DNA from 4 places in the Anaerobacillus sp. 63XJN7_5_ISO-PGPR-S23-430 genome. Region 1 is predicted to be linked to each of the others. Evidence: a T-box and tRNA genes for the amino acid it is inferred to sense, from the RefSeq annotation. Region 1 holds a T-box; the other regions hold tRNA genes.
The links. The T-box of region 1 lies ahead of leuS (leucine--tRNA ligase). A T-box ahead of a tRNA ligase gene usually reads a tRNA of that ligase, here a tRNA-Leu.

Region 1 (4,480 bases):
GTCGTTAGGAGAGGGTTCAACCTTAATTAGCTACAATATTAACTAGCTTTCCTGGTACTGCAATCACTTTTCGAAGTGTTTTGCCATCAAGTTGACCTTTAATCTTCTCATGCTCTAAAGCAATTTCTTGCATTTCATCACGAGATGCTTCAGTCGGAATAGAAATTTTGGCACGAAGTTTTCCATTGATTTGCACTACAATTTCTACTTCATCTACAGTAAGCTTGCTTTCGTCAAACATTGGCCAGTTTGCATATGCGAGTGTATCCTCATGTCCAAGCGCACTCCACAGCTCTTCAGCAAGGTGCGGTGCGATTGGAGATAGCAACTTCACAAAGCCCTCCATTAATGTAACGGAAACTGACTCTTGCTTATATGCTTCATTCACAAATACCATCATTTGTGAAATAGCTGTATTAAAGCGTAAGCCTTCCATGTCCTCAGTTACTTTTTTAACTGTTTCGTGGTAGACGCGCTCCATGTCTTCTCCTGAATTTTCTTCAGAAATAGAAGACTTCGTTAGATCCCCTTCACCAAATAAACGCCACACACGATCAAGGAAACGGCGCGCGCCATCTAAACCATTGTTAGACCATGCAATAGAACCCTCGAACGGACCCATAAACATTTCATATAGACGAAGCGTGTCAGCACCGTGGCTTTCGACAATTTCATCTGGGTTAACAACATTTCCTTTTGATTTACTCATTTTCTCGTTGTTCTCACCAAGGATCATCCCTTGATTTCGGAGACGTTGGAATGGTTCTTTTGTTGGCACAACACCGATATCATAAAGAACTTTATGCCAGAAACGAGCATATAACAAGTGAAGAACCGCATGTTCCGCACCGCCGATATACATATCAACAGGCAACCACTCATCGAGTTTTTTCGGGTCAGCTAGCATTTCATCGTTATCCGGATCAATGTAGCGAAGGTAATACCAACAGCTTCCAGCCCATTGCGGCATTGTGTTTGTTTCACGTCGGCCCTTCATGCCCGTTTTAGGATCAACTACGTTCAACCAATCCTCAATATTAGCTAAAGGAGATTCGCCAGTTCCTGACGGTTTAATTTCCGTTGTTTCAGGAAGAACGACAGGAAGCTCTTCTTTCGGGACAGCAGACATTGTGCCATCCTCCCAATGGATAATTGGAATTGGCTCGCCCCAATAACGCTGACGACTAAATAACCAGTCGCGAAGACGATACGTCGTTTTTTTCGTTCCCTTTCCTTTTTCCTCTAGCCATTCAATGCTTTTCGTAATTGCTTCTACTTTCTCAAGGTCGTTTAAGAAATCAGAGTTCACATGCTTTCCGTCTTCTGTATAAGCTTCCTTGGATACATCTCCTCCAGCAACGACTTCTTTAATAGGAAGATTAAATGTAGTAGCGAACTCATAATCGCGCTCATCGTGAGCTGGAACTGCCATAATAGCTCCTGTTCCATAGCTCATTAGAACGTAATCTGCTACCCAAATTGGAAGCTTCTCATTATTGATTGGATTAATGGCATACGCGCCAGTAAACTCGCCAGTCTTCTCTTTTGATAACTCTGTACGCTCAAGGTCACTCTTTGTTTGTACTTTTGATCGGTAGCTTTCAACTTTTGAGATTTGTTCACTAGTAGAAATTTTGTCAACGAAAGGATGCTCAGGTGCAAGGACCATATACGTAGCTCCAAAAAGTGTATCAGGACGCGTCGTAAACACATCGATCGATTCATCATGACCGTCAATCGTGAATGTTACTTCAGCACCCTCAGATTTCCCAATCCAGTTACGCTGCATTTCTTTAATGCTGTCAGACCAGTCAAGCTCTTCAAGGTCTTCAAGTAGACGATCGGCATACTCTGTAATTTTAAGAACCCATTGCTTCATTGGTTTACGAACTACCGGGTGGCCTCCACGTTCACTTTTACCGTCGATCACTTCTTCATTCGCAAGAACCGTTCCAAGTGCTGGACACCAGTTAACAGCCACTTCATCTACGTACGCAAGTCCTTTTTCGTAAAGCTTTGTGAAAATCCACTGTGTCCATTTATAGTATTGTGGATCTGTTGTATTAACTTCTCTATCCCAATCATAAGAAAAACCTAACTCTTTAATTTGACGACGGAATGTGTCAATGTTCTTTTGAGTAAAATCTCGTGGATTATTTCCTGTATCAAGAGCATATTGCTCTGCCGGAAGTCCAAATGCGTCCCATCCGATTGGGTGAAGAACATTATATCCCTGCATTCGCTTCATACGTGAAAGGATATCCGTAGCTGTATATCCTTCAGGGTGCCCAACATGTAGCCCAGCCCCTGAGGGGTATGGGAACATATCAAGAATATAAATTTTTTCACCATTAGCATCGTTTTCTGTCTTAAAAGTCTTGTTTGTTTCCCAGAAGTGTTGCCACTTCTTCTCAATTGTTTTGTGATCAAATGCCATTGTCACTCTCTCCTTCCAGTCCTTGCAAAAAAATAAAAAAACCTCCCGTCCCCGTTGTTCATCAACAGGGACGAGAGGTTGAGAATCTAATATTCACAATCACCCGCGGTACCACCCGGCTTAGTGCTAGAAACAGCACTCACTTAAGGCCTTTAACGCAGGCATACGGGCAACCTTACTCTATTCAGGCTTCCGATTCAAAGGTGAGTTCACAAATCTCCTATGTTAACTTCCACCAGCCGTTAACTCTCTAGTAATAGAATTTTTGTTACTATTCCTTATCATTATCTTTGGTTTCACTAGTTACGTATATAATTTGTATTGTATGAATACTTGTGAGAAATGTCAAGAACATTATCAGAATAGACGTTTTTTTCGTAATCTATACATCCGCTGTCCTTATATTCGATGAATTAGCATGTGTGCCAAAAGAACAATTCCAATTAATACAGTAAGCGGATATCTCAAAAAAAGAAACGCACCCTGATTGGGTACGTTATCCTTTACGATGCTTTTTTTGACTAGCCGAATCATCTTTGGAATGTGGCTTATCTTTTTCTTCTTTTTGTTCTTCTTTTAAATCTTCTAATGGAATCGCATCGACATTCATTTCTGAAGCATCCTCGTCGAGCTGATTTTTTCCTTATCTGGTAATTGCTCGGGATTATTAGTTTCGCCTTGTTTATGTGATTTTTCATGCTCTGCCATATGATCACCTCATTTTTTTGTATAGTACTCTGTACCACGAGCCAGATATTCCCAAACACATAAAGATGTTAGTTGGAGTAAAAGGTCGATCATGGTAAAGTCATACTTAGTTAGAAGCAAACAAGAAGCCACTCTAAACCTCGACGTCCTAATAAATTGATAGGATAAGTTTCAGAAGACTCATTTAAGAAAATTTTAATTGTTAGAAAGGATTACAGATCATGCAACGAATATTACCTTTTACAAGAACGCTACTGAATTCAGTATTAAAAGAAGGAGGCATTGCTATTGATGGCACTTGTGGAAACGGACATGACACTCTCTTCCTAGCTGAATCAGTTGGGAATTCAGGAAAAGTGTATGGCTTTGATATCCAACCTGAGGCGATTGAAGCTACAGAAAAAAGGCTGACAGAAGCTAAGCAATCTGCCCAGGTGGCATTATTCCACGAGAGTCACGCTTCAATCAATAGCAAAATTGAGACGAAAGATGTAGGAAACGTTTCTGCCGCAATCTTTAACCTTGGCTACCTCCCAGGTGGAGATAAAACTATTGTGACGAAACCTGAAGAAACGATCCAAGCAGTAACAGACATCCTACATTTGCTTCGTTCAGAAGGGCTCCTTATTCTAGTCGTCTACCCAGGACATCCAGAAGGTAAAATTGAAAGTGAAAAGGTGTCAGATTTCGCTTCAGATCTCGATCAGTCACAGTATCAAGTTCTAAAATACCAATTTATTAACCAAATCAATGAACCACCCTATATTCTTGCCATCAGCAAAAAATAAGAGGCTGTGCATCTGCACAGCCCCTATTCTCTATAGAATTCCCATCGTTTCGATATGTTCTCTTGTTTTCTTATTCCCTAATTTGTGTAAAAGACCATAGATCTCTTTCATATGATTATCATAATCATCATTGTTCTTATCTTCATGATAACTCATAGCTGGAACATGTGAACGATATAACGATAGGCGACTATCCTTATCTGTCAGATCAAATAGCTCACTGAGCTTGAAGATATCTTCCTCATCCGCATCGATTTCAAAATTATAGCTCGATGCCCCTTGATCTTCGAGTATCTCGCCCGAACTTACAGCCACATAGTAACGCTTTTTCATTTTAAGAGCCCCTTTCAAAATCCTATAGGCTTCTTTTCTCACGAAAGAGCGTTTTTTATACGCTTTTACTGAGACGCTTTGTGAAGTCTTCTATAAACCCAACCATTAAAGTAGAAGAAAAGGCTCGATCTTCCTCCAATTCGAATAATTTTACGAGCAAGAGAGCGCACGTCTTTCTGTTCCATTACTTTACGATCCGCAAGGTAAATACCAA
Region 2 (4,480 bases), 1.1 Mb from region 1:
ACTATTCTGTAGAAGAAATTGAAATGTTGGCCAAATTGGTTAATGGAGAAGCAAGAGGTGAATCGTTTGAAGGGAAAGTAGCGGTAGCTGCTGTAACAGTCAATCGAACACTTTCTGCAAGATTTCCAAATAGCATTAAAGAAGTGATTTTTGAAAGTGGTGCTTATACTGCAGTATCTGACGGTCAATATGATCAAAAGCCAGGAGCAGAATCATATAGGGCTGTCTATGCGGCCCTTAGTGGTAGAGACCCAAGCTCAGGAGCTTTGTTTTATTACAATCCTGATATTGCAACAGACGATTGGATTCGTACAAGGCATATCATCAAAGAGATTGGGAAACATGTCTTCACAAGATAAAATCCTCCTGATAAAGGAGGATTTTATGATATCATCGACGTGTACACACAGTTAGATGAAGGAGTGAAGCGACTATGTCAGAGAAAAAAACGTTTCAGCCAGGAGAAATAGTAACGGCAGGTTATAAAACGGGGAGATATATTGGAGAAGTCGTCGATATGAAGTCCCCCAAGGCTGTGATTAAAGTTCTTGCTGTCATCAAGCATCCAACTCAGGGAGACCTTCATAATCCCAAACAGCTCGATGTTCCTCTTTTTCACCAGCGAAAAGCGTTAGCCCAATTCGAGAAAGCGCTCGTTCCAATGTCAGCCATTAATCATTACGAAGGAAATATTCCTGATTATCATGATTCACTCAAGGAAGCGCTTGAAACACAATCCGCAGAGCTCAAGCACGAAGGCGGAAGATGGGCCGAAGCATCTCTTATCGAAATCGAAAAGCTTAAAGACGACTACTTCCCATCAAGGTAATCTTCTTTACATCAGACTTCGAATCCGGTAAGATATAGTATTGATTTAGGCTCTTGGATTAGAGCTTGATTGAAGAAGACGTAAAGGGTGGTTTTTGATTTGCAATCAGAAGCTTCAGCATATCAAGTGCTGTTATATTATCAATATGTAGAAATAGAAGATCCGGATTATTTTGCTCGAAAGCATCTTAAGTATTGTCAATCACTCAATTTAAAAGGTCGAGTCCTTGTAGGCAAAGAGGGCATTAATGGAACGGTTTCAGGAACCGTTGAGGATACTGAGCGCTACATGGACGAACTAAAAGCAGATGAACGCTTTCGTGATATGGCTTTCAAAATTGATGAAGCAGAAGGTCATGCCTTTAAAAAGATGCACGTACGTCCGCGCGAAGAAATTGTTTCACTAAAGCTTGAGGAAGATGTAAACCCGAAAGAAATAACCGGGAATTATCTTGAGCCAAAGGAATTTATGGAAGCATTAGAAGATGATGATGTAATTGTTATCGATGCAAGAAATGATTATGAGTACGATATTGGTCATTTTCGCAATGCAATTCGTCCTGATATAAAGGCTTTTCGTGATCTTCCAGACTGGATTGAACAAAATCTTTCGGACCAAAAAGATAAGAAAGTACTAACTTATTGTACAGGTGGAATTCGCTGTGAGAAATTTTCTGGTTACTTAATGAAAAAAGGTTTTTCCGACGTTTCACAGCTTCATGGAGGAATTGTAACGTATGGTAAAGACCCGGAGGTACAAGGGAAATATTTTGATGGCAAGTGCTTTGTATTTGATGATCGTCTTGCTGTTAATGTAAACCGTACCGATGAAGATACAGTTGTAGGGAAATGCTATCATTGTGAGGAGCCAGCAGATACTTATATCAATTGTGCTAATGTACAGTGTGACAAGCTTCACATCGTCTGTGATTCTTGCAAAGAGGAGTATAACCATTATTGTTCTTCTGCATGTGAAGAAGAAGTTCGTATGATCCAATCGTAACGCAGCGGCTAACGCTGCGTTTTTTCTTACAGTGAAACGAGAGAGGAGGCGCGTTAAGATGTGCCTAATTGCTGTAGCTCAAAATGTTCATCCTACATACCCATTTATACTCGTAGCCAACCGAGATGAATTCTACGAGCGTCCAACAAAACCTGCGAACTATTGGGAAGATGTACCAGAACTACTTGCGGGGCGTGATTTAAAGGCTATGGGAACATGGCTAGGGGTTACAACAAACGGAAGAATTGCAGCCCTTACGAATTATCGAGAAGCGAATGAGCAGCCTAAAAGTTTATCAAGGGGTGATCTAACGGCCGATTACTTACGTGATCATCAATCCCCATTATCATACCTAGAAAAGGTTCGACAAAAGAAAGATCAGTACAATGGATTTAATTTAATCATAGGAGATTTTAAGAGCCTTTATTATTATTCAAATCGGCAGGATCAAATTTCAAAACTAGAGAACGGTGTTCACGCTGTAAGTAATCACTTACTGAATACGAGCTGGCCAAAGGTTGAGCAGCTTAAAGAAGAATTGAAACACTATTTAAGTGCAGAAAAGAACCTCGATCAGAATCGTCTTTTTGAAATGCTTTCTCATGCTGAGCCTGCACCTGATCATTTATTACCACAAACAGGCGTGCCGATTGAATGGGAAAGGATGCTTTCACCTGTTTTTATTAAGTCAGATCATTACGGAACGAGGGCGCAAACTGTTATTATGGTTTCACAAAATGGAGAAGTTACTTTCGTTGAGAGGTCAGGAGAAGATCAGGAAAATTACTACCAATTTAATCTTGATGAAGCATAATTGCGCTCTAAGTGAATAAATTATGTGTTACCTGTAACTTTTGCCGATAGATCGATGGTGAAAAAAGATTCGGGTTTAACAACAGAAAAATAGGGTACTGAGAATTATTACTTATGAGGAGGGGTTTTTTTGAAAAGAAAGCGTCACTATGTTGAAGATCAGCTTTTGCGGGAATCAACCGACATGAAAGAGTACCGAAAATATGATTCTGAAATGGTGACTAAAAAAAGACCAATACTCCGCCAAAATAAAAAGAAAAAACCACTTATTCAAACGCCAGTATAAGCAGGGGAGAGCGCTCCCTGCTTTTTTCTATGTCAAAAATGGAGTGCTTAACTATGGGGATTAATTTTTTTGTGAAAAAGGGTTGTGTTTTTTTCGGGTCGGTGATAAGATAAGTCTTGTCCTTGAAAAAACACAATAAAAAAAGTGTTGACGAGACAAAAGATGATATTGTATAATAATGAAGTCGCTGTTTAACGGAGGATTAGCTCAGCTGGGAGAGCATCTGCCTTACAAGCAGAGGGTCGGCGGTTCGAGCCCGTCATCCTCCACCATTTATTTTTGGTGATTTTCATTAAATTATGCCGGCCTAGCTCAATTGGTAGAGCAACTGACTTGTAATCAGTAGGTTGGGGGTTCAAGTCCTCTGGCCGGCACCACACATGCGGGTGTGGCGGAATTGGCAGACGCGCTAGACTTAGGATCTAGTGTCTTACGACGTGGGGGTTCAAGTCCCTTCACCCGCACCATAGAATATGCGCCCGTAGCTCAATTGGATAGAGCGTCTGACTACGGATCAGAAGGTTAGGGATTCGACTTCTCTCGGGCGCACCATATTGGGGCCTTAGCTCAGCTGGGAGAGCGCCTGCCTTGCACGCAGGAGGTCAGCGGTTCGATCCCGCTAGGCTCCACCATATATATTTTCATGTTTTCGGAGGAATACCCAAGTCTGGCTGAAGGGATCGGTCTTGAAAACCGACAGGGGCTTAGTCGCCCGCGGGGGTTCGAATCCCTCTTCCTCCTCCATCTTTGCGGGTGTAGTTTAGTGGTAAAACCTCAGCCTTCCAAGCTGATGTCGTGGGTTCGATCCCCATCACCCGCTCCATTTTGTTGGCCCGTTGGTCAAGCGGTTAAGACACCGCCCTTTCACGGCGGTATCACGGGTTCGATTCCCGTACGGGTCACCAACTAAATTTTCATAAACTTTATTGGCTCAAGCATACTCAAAGAGGTGCTTTTTTTGTTGTTTTCAATTCGGTACGTCTTATCAGAATACAGCATACAGTGACTGTATAAGAGAGGGGATGGACCGAATGTATTATGAAGAACATGAGCATATTGCTTATCATTATGACAACACAGATGCCTATCGTCAGCAACCGGTAGCTCCAACATCGAGCCCACCAGCATCACCGCCTCCTAGACCACAGTCAGCACAAGCTGGAACATTTGCTGTAGATCCAGGATCCATTAGAAGGTGTATGTATCGGTTTACTTATATTTGGATGAGAGGCGGCAATTCATTTTGGTTTTGGCCAGTATATGTAGGGCGTACTTCTGTTTCAGGGTTTCGCTGGACCGGTAGAAGATGGGTGTATACAGGCATAAGTCTGAGAAGAATTGATATGTTTACTTGTTAATAGATGGAGCGCTTACATGAAGCGCTCTTTTTTAAAGGCTCTTTCGTAGACATTGTTGCTATAGTGGGTGAATTTTCGCTCAGGGATGCTCGTTTTTCGCGGGGCAGGCGGTTAGCACCCTTCCGCTCCAATCAGCGAAGTTTAGTGTTTAATTCAAGAATTGTTTCGAAAGCAACAATCTTTTAAAAAAGA
Region 3 (4,480 bases), 710 kb from region 1:
AAAATGGTTCCCCTAGTCGATCAATATCTTCTTTAGAAATACCGGCGCCATTGTCGGTAATCCTTACAGATATAAACATCTCTTGAACATCCATACTCACATGAAGATATTTCGATTTCTCCATTAGACTCATTGCTTCAATAGCGTTTTTCATGAGATTAATAAACACTTGCTTTATTTGATTAGGATCAGCAAAAACAACTGCTTCCTCATTCCCAAAATTCGTTTGTAATGTTACATCGTTCAATAGAGCATTAGACTCAATCAAGGTTGAGACCTGCTTTAATAAACCTTTCATTTCAACATTCGTAAATAATGTACTATGCGGCTTTGCTAGCGTTAGAAGTTCACTTAGCACTAATTCGATACGGGATATTTCTGAAAAGATTATTTCAAAATACGGCATAGTGGATTCCTTCTTCTCAAGCAGTTGAAGAAATCCTTTCACCGATGTTAGAGGATTCCGAACTTCATGAGCAATTCCAGCGGCAAGCTGTGCAGCTGATGCTAGCTTTTCAGATTTAACCGCAAGGGCTTCATTTGTTTTAAGTAACCGCTCTTCTGATTGCTTTCTAAAGGTTTTATCCTTAATCGTTCCTGTCATTCCTTCAAATCTTCCTTTAGAGCTATATTCATATTTAATAAAGACCTCACACCAGACGAACCCCCCGCCTTTTTTCTGAACCCTGAATTCAAATACGTTAGATTTTTCTGCGCCATCTTGGAATCGAGATAATTCTTTATGTATATTCAGCCGATCATCTGGATGTATATAAGATAAGCTGTATGTGCCTATTGATTCCTGAACGTCGTATCCAGTTAACTCACCCCACGCTTCATTCAACCAGATCCAACTACCATCTATTCCAGTTTGAAAAACAACTTCGTTTAAGCTGTTTATGACACTATTATAGTTTTCTGATAGTTTACGATATTTTTCCTCACTATCTTTTAATTTGGACAGAAGTATGACAGAGCGATCATAATAAGAAGAGAACCACCAAACAATCACCATAACTGAGATCGTAAAGAATATGTCCATTAACCAATTGATTTTAATTTCATTCACAGAATAAAGCCAATAATCCCATAATAGAATCGCCATAAAAAACGTTACAACAGATATAATTCTTCCTTTATATCGCTTCATTTCGTCACCATTTCCCAAGTGATTTATTAATTACTAGTTTATTGGAAATGAAGCCTATGTGCAAACACACATGTGCCGTTAATAAAATAAAAAAACTCCTTGAATAAGTAATCTTATTCAAGGAGTTTTGGGTATGCGCCTTAGAGGATTCGAACCTCTGACCCACAGCTTAGAAGGCTGTTGCTCTATCCTACTGAGCTAAAGGCGCACGATATGAATGGTATTCCATCTCAACAAAAGTATACCATGATTAAAATCAGGTTGTGAAGTAGCTTTTAAAACTCTTCTACAATATGTAATGGAGCGGGTGATGGGGATCGAACCCACGACATCAGCTTGGAAGGCTGAGGTTTTACCACTAAACTACACCCGCAAAAATGGCTGGGCTAGCTGGATTCGAACCAACGCATGACGGAATCAAAATCCGTTGCCTTACCGCTTGGCTATAGCCCAATCATGGTGGAGGGGGACGGATTCGAACCGCCGAACCCTGAGGGAGCGGATTTACAGTCCGCCGCGTTTAGCCACTTCGCTACCCCTCCATGATGAAATTGTAATATGGTAGCGGCGGAGGGGATCGAACCCCCGACCTCACGGGTATGAACCGTACGCTCTAGCCAGCTGAGCTACACCGCCACTTAAATTATGTATGGTGCGCCCGAGAGAAGTCGAATCCCTAACCTTCTGATCCGTAGTCAGACGCTCTATCCAATTGAGCTACGGGCGCAAAAAATATATGGTGCGGGTGAAGGGACTTGAACCCCCACGTCGTAAGACACTAGATCCTAAGTCTAGCGCGTCTGCCAATTCCGCCACACCCGCATGTGCTGTGCATCAGCGACGTTTAATAATATACCATTGAATCATTTAAAATGTCAATCATTATTCTAAAAAAATGTAGAAAGTTTCTTTTGCAAAGAGTGAAAGCGTTGACATGCTCTTCTCCCTCTCATACGATAAGTTGTAGAAAAGGAGCTGTTACATATGAGTTTATCACAGTCCATTACAGGCGCAAAAGAATTCGACAAGAAAGACCCTTTAGCCCATTTACGTGATAAGTTTTACTTAAATCCAAATACGCTATATTTGGATGGTAATTCACTTGGTCTTCTATCAAAGAATGCGGAAGCATCCCTTCTTCGATCTCTTGATGACTGGAAGCAACATGGAATTGATGGCTGGTCTGATGGAAAGCAGCCCTGGTTTTATATGGCAGAAAACATCGGTGAGATGACATCAACGCTAATCGGTTCACATGCTTCTGAAACAATTACTACCGGTTCAATTACAACTAACCTTCATCAGATGCTCGCTACTTTTTTTAAACCTTCAGGAAACAAAACAAAAATACTAGCCGATTCTTTAACATTTCCATCTGACATTTATGCTATTCAAAGTCAGCTTGAACTCCATGGGTTATCCCCTAAAACTAATCTAGTACAAGTTCCGAGCCGTGACGGAAGAACAATCCTGGAAGAAGATATCATTGAGGCCATCGATGAGACTATAGCCCTTATTCTCCTCCCTTCCGTACTTTACCGGAGCGGACAATTACTAAATATAGAAAAAATCACAAAAGCAGCCCATTCTAAAGGAGTAATCATTGGCTTTGACTTAGCTCATTCAATCGGAGCCATTCCACATAAACTTCACGACTGGAACGTTGACTTCGCGGTTTGGTGTACATACAAGTACTTAAATAGTGGCCCTGGTGGTGTTGGTGGACTTTTTGTGCACGAAAACCACCTTGGCAGACGACCCGGTCTTGCTGGATGGTTCAGTTCCAAGAAAGAAGTGCAATTCGATATGAGCCATACGCTTACTCATGCTGAAACCGCTGGCGCATTTCAAATAGGCACACCCCACATTTTTAGTATGGCTCCTTTAATAGGAGCTTTGGAATTGATGAACGAAGCTGGCATAGATGCGATTCGAGAAAAATCATTGTCTCTTACCAACTATTTAATGTGTCTTATTAAAGAAAATCTTGCTGAAGATGGTTTTACAATCACTAATCCATCAGAAGATGATCGACGGGGTGGGCATATTTGTCTCGAGCACGATGAAGCTGCTCGAATTTGCAAAGCGCTAAAACAAAAAGGCGTCATTCCAGATTTCCGCTCACCAAACGTCATTCGCCTTGCACCAATTGCTCTCTATTCATCATTTGAAGATGTTTATCATGTTGTCCAAATTCTAAAGAGTATTATGATTGAAAAAACGTATCAGCAGTTTTCTAACGAGCGAAATGTTATCGCTTAAGTGAGTATAATTTGGTTTTTCTCCATTCATACTATGTGAAATGAAGGAGGGAAACAGGATGACTCAGCTGAACGAACTTGAACTTCAAAACCTGCGTCACATGATCGGCGGACATGAAACACTCGCAAACAAACTTGATTCCTATGCCCAATCTTGTACTTGTCCGCAGCTTAAGCAAATGCTTCAAAAGGATGCACAAGACGCACGTAACACACAACAACAATTAATCAGCTTCTTAAATTAAGGAGGGATTTTATGAATGAGAAAGACATGGTAAATGATTATTTATCCGTATTGAACAGCAGCTTAAGTAATTACGGGAGCGTCATTTCTCAAGCTGACAATCAACAACTTCGTCAGGCTCTTCAACAAATTAGAAATACTGATGAGCAGCGACAATATAACCTTTATCAATACGCTAAACAAAAAGGGTATTATCAGCCAGCTGCCAAAGCCCAAACCAATGAAATTCAACAAGTTAAAAACCAACTAACAGCTCCGCAGCAACAACAGAATAATCAGCCTCCCCAGGTCCATTAATCCAGAGCCGGTGAAAACCGGCTCTGTGTCTTTATGCTCATTTTTTCATAATTTTGTAAATAGAGTTTCAGCCTCCCTTTATATGGATAATTAAATGAGTATTACCTATAGGGAGAGATTGATATGGACTATATTCTTAATGCAATAACCGAATTTTCCGCGTTCATCTGGGGTTATCCTATGATGATTTTACTCTTAGGCGGTGGATTATTTTTAACAATCCGCCTCGGCTTCTTTCAAATAATCTTTTTTCCCCACGCTTTAAAACATACCATTGGTAAAATTTTCAAAAAAGAAAAAGGAGATGGCACAATATCACCATTTCAGGCCTTTGCCTCCGCTCTTGCATCTACTGCAGGTGCTACAAACATTGTTGGGGTTCCTGTGGCAATCGCTTTTGGAGGACCTGGCGCTATTTTCTGGATGTGGATTGTCGCTATAATTGGAATGTCTACAAAATTCTCGGAAATTGTTCTTGGGATCAAATACCGAGAGGAAGACAAAAATGGCGTGTATGTTGGTGGCCCA
Region 4 (4,480 bases), 1.3 Mb from region 1:
CGAGAGACCCGGTGAAATTATAGTACCTGTGAAGATGCAGGTTACCCGCGACAGGACGGAAAGACCCCATGGAGCTTTACTGTAGCCTGATATTGGATTTTGGTACAGCTTGTACAGGATAGGTAGGAGCCATAGAAGTCGGACCGCCAGGTTCGATGGAGGCGTCGGTGGGATACTACCCTGGCTGTACTGACATTCTAACCCAGCACCGTGATCCGGTGCGGAGACAGTGTCAGGTGGGCAGTTTGACTGGGGCGGTCGCCTCCTAAAGTGTAACGGAGGCGCCCAAAGGTTCCCTCAGAATGGTTGGAAATCATTCGCAGAGTGTAAAGGCACAAGGGAGCTTGACTGCGAGACCTACAAGTCGAGCAGGGACGAAAGTCGGGCTTAGTGATCCGGTGGTTCCGCATGGAAGGGCCATCGCTCAACGGATAAAAGCTACCCTGGGGATAACAGGCTTATCTCCCCCAAGAGTCCACATCGACGGGGAGGTTTGGCACCTCGATGTCGGCTCATCGCATCCTGGGGCTGAAGTAGGTCCCAAGGGTTGGGCTGTTCGCCCATTAAAGCGGTACGCGAGCTGGGTTCAGAACGTCGTGAGACAGTTCGGTCCCTATCCGTCGCGGGCGCAGGAAATTTGAGAGGAGCTGTCCTTAGTACGAGAGGACCGGGATGGACACACCGCTGGTGTACCAGTTGTTCCGCCAGGAGCATAGCTGGGTAGCTACGTGTGGAAGGGATAAGTGCTGAAAGCATCTAAGCATGAAGCCCCCCTCGAGATGAGATTTCCCACAGCATGAAGCTGGTAAGATCCCTTAGAGATGATGAGGTAGATAGGTTCGGGGTGGAAGCGTGGCAACACGTGGAGCTGACGAATACTAATCGATCGAGGGCTTAACCTAAACGAAAAGCGAAGTAAGCCGTTTAAATCCGACAAGCGTTGGAGGCTTTTGAGTCAGACGCGCTTTATGCGTCAGAATCAAAAGGTGAAACGATCGAGGATTTGGCTTACGTAGCTGGACATATTGGAAAGTTGTGCGTGCTATCTAGTTTTCAGGGAACACCTGAAATAAGGAAGTTCGATTAAGTGCCACCACGTCCTGTGGTGAACACCGAACGGCTAACATCCTGTTAGTCTAGTGATGATGGCGAAGAGGTCACACCCGTTCCCATGCCGAACACGGAAGTTAAGCTCTTCAGCGCCGATGGTAGTTGGGGGATCTCCCCCTGCAAGAGTAGGACGTCGCTAGGCTTATATAGTGGAGGATTAGCTCAGCTGGGAGAGCATCTGCCTTACAAGCAGAGGGTCGGCGGTTCGAGCCCGTCATCCTCCACCATATTTTTCTTATAACCCGAAAGGGTACATATATCGCCGGTCTAGCTCAATTGGTAGAGCAACTGACTTGTAATCAGTAGGTTGGGGGTTCAAGTCCTCTGGCCGGCACCAGCTTTTCTTATCGAAAAGAGCCATTAGCTCAGTTGGTAGAGCATCTGACTTTTAATCAGAGGGTCGAAGGTTCGAGTCCTTCATGGCTCACCATGCATTTGCGGGTGTGGCGGAATTGGCAGACGCGCTAGACTTAGGATCTAGTGTCTTACGACGTGGGGGTTCAAGTCCCTTCACCCGCACCAATTGCGCGGAAGTAGTTCAGTGGTAGAACATCACCTTGCCAAGGTGGGGGTCGCGGGTTCGAATCCCGTCTTCCGCTCCATTAACTAAATTAGATTTTGCGCCCGTAGCTCAATTGGATAGAGCGTCTGACTACGGATCAGAAGGTTAGGGATTCGACTTCTCTCGGGCGCACCATTATTTTGTTGGTTTTCTTCTTTTTACGGGAAGTAGCTCAGCTTGGTAGAGCACTTGGTTTGGGACCAAGGGGTCGCAGGTTCAAATCCTGTCTTCCCGACCATTCATACCAACGGGGCCTTAGCTCAGCTGGGAGAGCGCCTGCCTTGCACGCAGGAGGTCAGCGGTTCGATCCCGCTAGGCTCCACCAATTATTTTTTAAAAAAGTTGTTGACACTGACAAATGAATCATGATATGATGGTTTAGTCGCTGAAAACGACGTTGAAAGAAAAATTGATCTTTGAAAACTGAACGAAACGCCATGTAAGTAATTGTTTCTACGGAAACAAAACATTGTTTTAAAGCTAGATTAAGCTTTCTATCGGAGAGTTTGATCCTGGCTCAGGACGAACGCTGGCGGCGTGCCTAATACATGCAAGTCGAGCGAAGAGATGGGAGCTTGCTCCCTGATCTTAGCGGCGGACGGGTGAGTAACACGTGGGCAACCTGCCCTGCAGACTGGGATAACTCCGGGAAACCGGAGCTAATACCGGGTAATACATCGCACCGCATGGTGCAATGTTGAAAGTTGGCTTTCGAGCTAACACTGCAGGATGGGCCCGCGGCGCATTAGCTAGTTGGTAAGGTAATGGCTTACCAAGGCGACGATGCGTAGCCGACCTGAGAGGGTGATCGGCCACACTGGGACTGAGACACGGCCCAGACTCCTACGGGAGGCAGCAGTAGGGAATCTTCCGCAATGGACGAAAGTCTGACGGAGCAACGCCGCGTGAGTGACGAAGGCCTTCGGGTCGTAAAGCTCTGTTGTTAGGGAAGAACAAGTACCGTTCGAATAGGGCGGTACCTTGACGGTACCTAACCAGAAAGCCACGGCTAACTACGTGCCAGCAGCCGCGGTAATACGTAGGTGGCAAGCGTTGTCCGGAATTATTGGGCGTAAAGCGCGCGCAGGCGGTCTTTTAAGTCTGATGTGAAAGCCCACGGCTCAACCGTGGAGGGTCATTGGAAACTGGAGGACTTGAGTGCAGAAGAGGAGAGTGGAATTCCACGTGTAGCGGTGAAATGCGTAGATATGTGGAGGAACACCAGTGGCGAAGGCGGCTCTCTGGTCTGTAACTGACGCTGAGGCGCGAAAGCGTGGGGAGCAAACAGGATTAGATACCCTGGTAGTCCACGCCGTAAACGATGAGTGCTAGGTGTTGGGGGGTTCCACCCTCAGTGCTGAAGTTAACACATTAAGCACTCCGCCTGGGGAGTACGACCGCAAGGTTGAAACTCAAAGGAATTGACGGGGGCCCGCACAAGCAGTGGAGCATGTGGTTTAATTCGAAGCAACGCGAAGAACCTTACCAGGTCTTGACATCCTCTGACAATCCTGGAGACAGGACGTTCCCCTTCGGGGGACAGAGTGACAGGTGGTGCATGGTTGTCGTCAGCTCGTGTCGTGAGATGTTGGGTTAAGTCCCGCAACGAGCGCAACCCTTGATCTTAGTTGCCAGCATTCAGTTGGGCACTCTAAGGTGACTGCCGGTGACAAACCGGAGGAAGGTGGGGATGACGTCAAATCATCATGCCCCTTATGACCTGGGCTACACACGTGCTACAATGGACGGTACAAAGGGCAGCAACACCGCGAGGTGAAGCGAATCCCATAAAGCCGTTCTCAGTTCGGATTGCAGGCTGCAACTCGCCTGCATGAAGCCGGAATTGCTAGTAATCGCGGATCAGCATGCCGCGGTGAATACGTTCCCGGGCCTTGTACACACCGCCCGTCACACCACGAGAGTTTGTAACACCCGAAGTCGGTGGGGTAACCTTTATGGAGCCAGCCGCCGAAGGTGGGACAAATGATTGGGGTGAAGTCGTAACAAGGTAGCCGTATCGGAAGGTGCGGCTGGATCACCTCCTTTCTATGGAGAATTACGAAGGTAACTTACGTTACCAACCTTACATGAGCGTTTCGTTTAGTTTTGAAAGAATGATTTATTCTTTCAAACCAGGTGAAGTGATGAAGCTTAGGCAGATTCAAGTAGTAGCCTTGTTCCTTGAAAACTAGATAGCACAAACAACGACATCCAATAATTATTTTTTATGCAATAACTTAGTAATAACTGATGCGTTATGGCAGTAATGCCTAACAAATCGAAGGTTAAGCTACTAAGGGCGCACGGTGGATGCCTTGGCACTAGAAGCCTAAGAAGGACGGGACGAACACCGATATGCTTCGGGGAGCTGTAAGTACGCTTTGATCCGGAGATTTCCGAATGGGGGAACCCACCATCTTTAATAGGATGGTATCCATTTCTGAATACATAGGGAATGGAAGGCAGACCCGGGGAACTGAAACATCTCATTACCCGGAGGAAGAGAAAGCAAACGCGATTTCCTGAGTAGCGGCGAGCGAAACGGAATCAGCCCAAACCAGAGGGCTTGCCCTCTGGGGTTGTAGGACGTCTCTTTGGAGTTACAAAGGCACGGATAGACGAAGCGACCTGGAAAGGTCCATCAGAGAAGGTAACAATCCTGTAGTCAAAATCCGATGCCCTCCGAGACGGATCCTGAGTACGGCGGGACACGTGAAACCCCGTCGGAATCCGGGAGGACCATCTCCCAAGGCTAAATACTCTCTAGTGACCGATAGTGAACCAGTACCGTGAGGGAAAGGTGAAAAG

Region 2: it has a tRNA-Leu gene. The T-box ahead of leuS (leucine--tRNA ligase) is inferred to sense a tRNA for this amino acid. The anticodon was not compared.
Region 3: it has a tRNA-Leu gene. The T-box ahead of leuS (leucine--tRNA ligase) is inferred to sense a tRNA for this amino acid. The anticodon was not compared.
Region 4: it has a tRNA-Leu gene. The T-box ahead of leuS (leucine--tRNA ligase) is inferred to sense a tRNA for this amino acid. The anticodon was not compared.

What each region holds. Positions count from the first base shown of each region.
Region 1 covers NZ_CM149686.1:3,120,599-3,125,078, forward strand. Annotated here, with positions in the region: gene leuS (leucine--tRNA ligase) at 23-2,437, opposite strand; T-box leader at 2,501-2,731, opposite strand; gene mnmM (tRNA 5-(aminomethyl)-2-thiouridylate-methyltransferase MnmM) at 3,367-3,933, shown strand; gene AC0VYJ_RS16425 (hydrolase) at 3,964-4,266, opposite strand; gene AC0VYJ_RS16430 (tetraprenyl-beta-curcumene synthase family protein) at 4,332-4,480, opposite strand, start outside.
Region 2 covers NZ_CM149686.1:2,009,919-2,014,398, forward strand. Annotated here, with positions in the region: gene AC0VYJ_RS10810 (cell wall hydrolase) at 1-359, shown strand, start outside; gene kapB (kinase-associated lipoprotein KapB) at 434-829, shown strand; gene trhO (oxygen-dependent tRNA uridine(34) hydroxylase TrhO) at 929-1,831, shown strand; gene AC0VYJ_RS10825 (NRDE family protein) at 1,890-2,645, shown strand; gene AC0VYJ_RS10830 (hypothetical protein) at 2,775-2,930, shown strand; tRNA gene AC0VYJ_RS10835 (tRNA-Val) at 3,127-3,202, shown strand; tRNA gene AC0VYJ_RS10840 (tRNA-Thr) at 3,232-3,307, shown strand; tRNA gene AC0VYJ_RS10845 (tRNA-Leu) at 3,313-3,397, shown strand; tRNA gene AC0VYJ_RS10850 (tRNA-Arg) at 3,406-3,482, shown strand; tRNA gene AC0VYJ_RS10855 (tRNA-Ala) at 3,487-3,562, shown strand; tRNA gene AC0VYJ_RS10860 (tRNA-Ser) at 3,582-3,674, shown strand; tRNA gene AC0VYJ_RS10865 (tRNA-Gly) at 3,680-3,753, shown strand; tRNA gene AC0VYJ_RS10870 (tRNA-Glu) at 3,761-3,835, shown strand; gene AC0VYJ_RS10875 (transporter) at 3,962-4,288, shown strand.
Region 3 covers NZ_CM149686.1:2,410,606-2,415,085, forward strand. Annotated here, with positions in the region: gene AC0VYJ_RS12660 (ATP-binding protein) at 1-1,150, opposite strand, end outside; tRNA gene AC0VYJ_RS12665 (tRNA-Arg) at 1,285-1,358, opposite strand; tRNA gene AC0VYJ_RS12670 (tRNA-Gly) at 1,450-1,523, opposite strand; tRNA gene AC0VYJ_RS12675 (tRNA-Gln) at 1,529-1,603, opposite strand; tRNA gene AC0VYJ_RS12680 (tRNA-Tyr) at 1,608-1,692, opposite strand; tRNA gene AC0VYJ_RS12685 (tRNA-Met) at 1,710-1,786, opposite strand; tRNA gene AC0VYJ_RS12690 (tRNA-Arg) at 1,801-1,877, opposite strand; tRNA gene AC0VYJ_RS12695 (tRNA-Leu) at 1,888-1,972, opposite strand; gene kynU (kynureninase) at 2,135-3,412, shown strand; gene AC0VYJ_RS12705 (hypothetical protein) at 3,471-3,656, shown strand; gene AC0VYJ_RS12710 (spore coat protein) at 3,668-3,952, shown strand; gene AC0VYJ_RS12715 (alanine/glycine:cation symporter family protein) at 4,076-4,480, shown strand, end outside.
Region 4 covers NZ_CM149686.1:101,305-105,784, forward strand. Annotated here, with positions in the region: rRNA gene AC0VYJ_RS00500 (23S ribosomal RNA) at 1-902, shown strand, start outside; rRNA gene rrf (5S ribosomal RNA) at 1,136-1,252, shown strand; tRNA gene AC0VYJ_RS00510 (tRNA-Val) at 1,262-1,337, shown strand; tRNA gene AC0VYJ_RS00515 (tRNA-Thr) at 1,372-1,447, shown strand; tRNA gene AC0VYJ_RS00520 (tRNA-Lys) at 1,465-1,540, shown strand; tRNA gene AC0VYJ_RS00525 (tRNA-Leu) at 1,548-1,632, shown strand; tRNA gene AC0VYJ_RS00530 (tRNA-Gly) at 1,638-1,712, shown strand; tRNA gene AC0VYJ_RS00535 (tRNA-Arg) at 1,731-1,807, shown strand; tRNA gene AC0VYJ_RS00540 (tRNA-Pro) at 1,834-1,910, shown strand; tRNA gene AC0VYJ_RS00545 (tRNA-Ala) at 1,922-1,997, shown strand; rRNA gene AC0VYJ_RS00550 (16S ribosomal RNA) at 2,167-3,718, shown strand; rRNA gene AC0VYJ_RS00555 (23S ribosomal RNA) at 3,956-4,480, shown strand, end outside.